2 linked regions of the Hahella chejuensis KCTC 2396 genome follow. The protein of the gene in region 2 interacts with the protein of the main gene of each other region in a pairwise test. Links are inferred from orthologs where the notes say so. Each region holds a gene or a part of one and is shown on either strand. Other genes may lie near its edges.

Evidence for each region. The genes of interacting proteins can lie anywhere in the genome.
Region 1: the proteins of plsB (region 2) and acpP interact in binary tests that used the Escherichia coli proteins (3 or more experiments, as listed by UniProt). The link is inferred for Hahella chejuensis KCTC 2396 from one-to-one orthologs.

Annotation. Positions count from the first base shown.
Region 1 is NC_007645.1:2,195,032-2,197,814, reverse strand. Bases 74-2,782 are described here. They hold acpP (acyl carrier protein), read right to left. Parts: upstream 1,691-2,782; coding sequence 1,457-1,690; downstream 74-1,456. Other genes in these bases: fabD (ACP S-malonyltransferase), read right to left, coding at 2,549-2,782; fabG (3-oxoacyl-ACP reductase FabG), read right to left, coding at 1,804-2,538; pabC (aminodeoxychorismate lyase), read right to left, coding at 534-1,358; mltG (endolytic transglycosylase MltG), read right to left, coding at 74-532. In the rest of the region: more of mltG, read right to left, coding at 1-73; more of fabD, read right to left, coding at 2,783-2,783. UniProt on the Escherichia coli protein: Carrier of the growing fatty acid chain in fatty acid biosynthesis.
Region 2 is NC_007645.1:5,241,893-5,245,064, reverse strand. What follows is about bases 72-3,169. They hold plsB (glycerol-3-phosphate 1-O-acyltransferase PlsB), read right to left. Parts: upstream 2,811-3,169; coding sequence 333-2,810; downstream 72-332. Other genes in these bases: HCH_RS22855 (response regulator), read right to left, coding at 72-110. Also shown: more of HCH_RS22855, read right to left, coding at 1-71; HCH_RS22845 (ABC transporter ATP-binding protein), read left to right, coding at 3,172-3,172. UniProt on the Escherichia coli protein: Catalyzes the transfer of an acyl group from acyl-ACP to glycerol-3-phosphate (G3P) to form lysophosphatidic acid (LPA). This enzyme can utilize either acyl-CoA or acyl-ACP as the fatty acyl donor.

The sequences.
Region 1 (2,783 bases), 3.0 Mb from region 2 along the record:
GTAAATCTATATCGCGAGTCCCTTTCTTATAAAAGTACGTGTCTGGGAACAGAAGACCTTCCGCATGCGGATAGTTCATGCCCAGCAACTTGGCGAGTTGCGCCGGGTCCTGTGAATCAATGGTTATTTCCAGCTTCGGATGATTTTCCAACTCACGCAGCACATCTCTCAGATTCCAACCCTCGATGATTGTGAGCGCATAGTTCAGAGTGTCGCCGGAAGTCAGCAAAGTGAACAGTTCAATGGCATTTTTACCAGGCTCTAGCAGGTACTCACCGGCAACTATCTGCTTATCCTTTCGACTAAGCCGCCCATACCAATAAAACCATTCAGCACTCTCCAGCACGCCCTGCTCAGCCATCCTATCGGCGACTTTCCGCAAAGAGTCGCCGCGCTTGACTTCAATCGTAATAGTGACGGCCACCGGCAAAGGCTGCGATAACATATAACGCCCGTAATAGTATGCGCCGACAATAACCGCCAATGAGAGAAGAAATACAGCCAGAAAGATCTTGAGAACAAACTTTCTCAAGCTAAAACGGGATTTGTTTGTGGACTTTTTCTTGGAGTTCTTTGATGACACAGTCAATATTCAGTAATTTACCATCTAATTGATTAACCGGAATAACTCCCATCACACTGTTGACTAAAGCCATCCCCTTGATTTTCTTTAATTTTGCCCGAGCAATATCCGCTTCATCAATACGCAAACCCCACTCAGGAGCGTTGTTAAGAATATATTGTCTCAGCACTCCCTTCACCCCCGATTTCGCCAATGTCGGCGTGAAGATTTTCTCCTCGTCCCAGAGAAAGATATTTGTACGAGTTCCCTCAACCAAACACCCCGAGCCATCAAACATCAGCCCCTCGAAAGATTGCCCATCAAGCTCGATAGCCGCCATAACTTGCTCAAGACGATTAAGGTGCTTAAGCCCTGCGTATGCCCCATACTCCGCAGCCTGCGACTCTAGAGTCCGCACACTGCCTCCCTGAGCCTGAATCGAGACCACATCTGGCGCAGCAAACAACCCCATTATCTCAACCGGCCGGTGCGGCTCGGGTAGCGCATACCCTCTTCCACCACTTCCACGGGTTAAGATAATCTTCAGCACATATCGGGCGCTCATCTCCTTATTCCCAGCCAGTAGCTCAGCCAATCGCTCCAGCAAAGAATCGCCGTCCACGTCATAAGGTATTCGCAATAGCTCACACCCCAGTCGCAAACGCGCCAAGTGTTCATTCCACAAAATAGGGCTACCATCTACCACAAGAATAGTCTCAAAAAGACCATCTCCGTAGGCTAACCCTCGATCGGCGATCGATATATGTTCCGCTTTTTCGCCATTTAACAGATACATGCATCAACCCTAAAAAATCCCCCCCCCAAAAAAGCAAAAAACCGCCCGCAAGGTCTACCTGCGAGCGGTTCTTTGGCTTGGTCTGAGAAGGTTACTTCTTATTGATTAGCCAAGATGTAGTCGATAGCGTCTTGAACAGTTGTGATCTTCTCTGCTTCTTCGTCTGGGATTTCGGTCTCGAATTCTTCTTCAAGCGCCATTACCAGCTCTACAGTATCCAGAGAGTCAGCACCGAGATCTTCAACGAACTTGGAAGTCAGTTGAACGTCGCCTTCTTTAACTCCCAACTGCTCACAAACAATCTTCTTAACGCGCTCTTCGACAGTACTCATAATTTCCTCACTCTTATTTCATAACCAAGCACTTAATCGCGTGCTAGTCTAGTTGAACCCTATTTAATTAATCAAGCTAAAGTTCACGCACCGTATAGCGCGGCAGCGCAAACTTAACCCATATACATGCCGCCGTTTACATGAATGGTCTCACCGGTAATATAGCCGGCGGCGTCAGAAACCAAAAATGAAGCTACTTCAGCAATTTCAGATGGCTTACCAAGGCGCTGCAAGGGAATAGCGCCCAAAAGAGCCTCTTTCTGGGCTTCGGGCAACTCGCTGGTCATATCCGTTTCGATAAAACCAGGCGCAATGGCGTTCACCGTAATCCCCCTGGCGCCAATTTCTTTTGCCAGAGAGCGTGTAAATCCTTCAATTCCGGCCTTGGCTGCAGCATAGTTAACCTGCCCAGCATTCCCCATCGAAGCGACCACGGAGCTAATGTTAATAATTCTACCCCAGCGCGCCTTCATCATGCTTTTCACTACCAGCTTGCTCATGCGAAAAACCGAGCTCAAGTTGGTTTGCACCACCTGATCCCAATCCTCATCTTTCATGCGCATGATTAAGGTATCCCGGGTAATGCCTGCATTATTGATCAACACAGCCGGAGCGCCAAATTCTTCTTCAATAGACTTGAGGCATTGTGCAATAGATTCTTCCGAAGACACATCCAGCACTTTACCCACACCCTTACCGATAGTGCTCAGGCGCTCGGTAATCGCCGCCGCGCCGGATTCTGAGGTGGCTGTACCAATTGTGATATAGCCCGCCTTCGCCAACGAGTCCGCAATGGCGCTGCCGATACCTCTGGAAGCACCGGTCACCAAGGCTACTTTATCCATCATGGGAGTCCTTCTATAACGCGTTCCAGACTTCTGCGTCTGATAGCGATTGAATTGAAGCGGCGCGATCAATCTTCTTAACCAGACCCGCCAAGACTTTACCTGGACCGCATTCTACATAGCTGTCCACGCCTTTCTCGCTGATATGCTGGACGCTCTGCGTCCACAACACAGGAGAAAATAATTGTTTGATCAGATTGTCTTTGAGTTCAGCAAGATCATCGACAGACCTCGCCCCCACGTTCTGG
Region 2 (3,172 bases):
TGGGCGGTGAGGGCGACGCGCAGGCCGTCGATAACCAGCTGGTGATCGTCAATCACCAGGACCCGTAGATGGTTTGGTACAAATACCGCTGAAGAGGCGCTTATGCTCACGTTAACTCTCCCTGCGCCGTTTGGCGCCGTTTCTTTTTGTTATGAACCAAAAATTATACGCCGATAAAAACCCTGAACAGTGAACGATTGCTAGTTTTTGGGAACACAATGGGATGCTGGAGAACAGTCATTGAGCGCATATGTTGGTGAGGCGCGCCCTGTGGGAGGAAGGGGGAGTGATCCCGGGGCGCAGACAGGCGCGCCCGGGATGGCGAGATGTCGTCAGGCGGCGGGAGCCTGCGTCGGTTGTGTTTCAATGGCGACTTGCAGAATACTCTGGCGCAGCTCGGCATTCAGCACCAGGCGTGCGTCTTCCGCGATATTGTCGAGGTCTTCGTCGTAAATGATATGTCCTTCTTCATCCACCTGAATGATTTCGTTGCTTTTCAGATTGTTGATGAAGTTGCGGAACAAGGCTTTATCAAAGAACTCCGGTGCGTTGAGGCCATACAGGATGGACATGCGTTCCGCCATAGACGTGCTCTGCTCCTCCAGCGCATTGGCGGTGATCGCGCCTTTGCCATGACGACGCAGAATAGCGATGGCGATATAGTAACGCTCCAAAGTCGGGATGATGGTTTTCGCCAGCGCGTTGAGCAGAACGAATTCGCGGGAGCCGGCCATGGGGCGATACAGGTTGTCCTTGTCCTTCAGCAGCAGGTTGCTTTCACACAACGTCTCGATCCAGCGTTCGATTTCCGGGTCCACATCATCCTTGTGCCAGCGCAGGAACAGCTCCGACTTGATGTAGGGGTAGATGGAGCTTACCAGCCACACCAGTTTGGTGCGGTCCATGGTGCTGTTGTTCTGGAACAGACTGGCGACCAGCGCGGGCAGCGCCAGGAAGTGCAGAATATTATTGCGATAGTAAGTCAGCAGAATAGCGCTGGAGCCTTCCAGACTGATGATGTCCCCCAGCTTCTGATGCTGACGCAGCGCCAGTCCCATGCTTTCGGTGTATTTGACCCAGTCCGCCCCGCAGCCTTCTGGAAAGCTCATTTCGTTACTGTAGGGGTGCATGCGCAGCAGTGAGACCACTGCGTCGCAATGGTCCGCGAGCATTTTTTGATCCATCGCCTGCTTAGGCGTGGCCAGCAGCAGGGTGGCGACGATGTTGATGGGGTTGAGCGCCGCCGCATTGTTGATGCGGGTGGCGACCATTTCCGCCAGCTCATCGATCATATGCGGCATCCACTTGGGACGCGGCTCCTGATCGTAGGCCTGATCGCGCCAGTGCGGCTGTACTTTGTCGAGCACGTCGGACAGTGCGAAAGGCTCGCCGAAGTTGACGCTGACCCGTCCGAAGGAGTTGCGCAGGTTACGCAGGGATTTGAACAGGCCGAAGATGTTTTCGTCTTTTTTCTTCTTGCCGCGCAGTTCGCCGAGATAAGAGCGCGCTTCCAGGATTTTCTCGTATCCGATATAGACCGGCACGAACGTAATCGGCTTCTTGTAGTTCCGCAGATAGCTGCGCACGGTCATCATCAACATGCCCGCTTTCGGCTGTAATGTACGCCCGGTGCGACTGCGGCCGCCTTCTACAAAATACTCCACGGGGTGGCCGCGGGTGAACATGGAGTGCATGTATTCATTGAACACGGCGGTGTACAGCTTGTTGTTTTTGAAGCTGCGGCGCATGAAGAAGGCGCCGCCCCGACGCAGAATCGGCCCTACCACCGGCATGTTCAGGTTAATGCCGGCGGCGATATGGGGCACCATCAAACCATTGCGATACAGCACGTAGGAGAGCAATAAGTAGTCGATGTGGCTGCGGTGACAGGGCACATAGACCACCGCGCTGGACTTGGCGGCTTCTTTTACGGCGTCAATGTTGTTGATGGTGACGCCGTTGTAAATTTTGTTCCAGACCCAGGTCAGAATGATGTCGAGAAAACGCACCGCGGCGATGGAAACGTTGGAGGCGATTTCGTCCGCGTATTTCCGCGCCCGCTCTTTGGCTTTGTGTGGACTGATGTTTTCTTTTTTGGCGGTTTCCCGAATTGCGTCCTTGACGGACGGGCTGCGAATCAGCGTGGACACCAAAGTGCGACGGTGAGACAGGTCGGGACCAACCACCGCCTGGCGCATGCGGCGGAAGTGGACGCGCAGCAGACGCGCCAGTTTACGGTTGGCGCGTTGCGGGTCCTGGGTGTCGTCGACGATATAGCGCAGGGAAATCGGCTTGCTGAACTGAATAAAAGTATTGCGTCCGTGGATCACGATGGTCAGGAACTGGCGCAAACGGCCAGCGATGGACCAGGTGTCCGCCAGCATCAGTTTGAACAGGGAGCGCTCTTTCTCCGGCGTTCGGCCCCAGAACAGGGAGACCGGCACGATCTGCACGTCCAGTCCGGGGTCTTTTTGCGCTGCGCTGACCAACTGCTTCAGTCGTTCTGTGATGGTCGGCGTATGGCGACGCCGGAACATTTGCCCGCGTTTCTCATATAAGAAAAAGTGGCTGCGCGACAGAACGGCGTCTCGCAATGTCAGCGGCGCCTGGGAGGAGGGCAGGCCGGCGAGGCGGCACTCCTGCTCCAGCACCAACCGGCTGCTGAGCGAACTGTGCTGCAGAACGTAGACCACGGGTTTTTCCGGGTCCAGTCCCAACTGCTTGGCGTCGTTGCCGATAACATCCGTCCTGACCCATAAAAATAGAATTTTGCGGAGCAGGTTAAAGAAAAAAGAAGTGATTCCGAGCATGTAAAATACCGTTTAGCCCTGGCGAAGTGCCCGCTAGTTTAACGACTCCGCCATAGACTGGCAAAGCTCGGAAATGCTTGATTTTCAGCGGCTATATTCCGCGAGGATTGGGTTTGCGCAAACTTTCTGCAATGTAATGTAGAAGCGAAATGGGAATCTTGCAAAGCGGGATGTGACTCCTTATTCTTCTTTTTCTTTGCGTCCTCCTGTTGCGGCTTAACTTTCACACATTTCATTTAACTTCAATCTGTTGTGAGGACTGGATTATTGGCGAATGGAATGTTGCAAGGTGTGTTTTAAACAACTTATGCGCCGCCTCTTTGGCGCTCGTTCCTTTATATAGCGAACGCGAGACCCTTCAA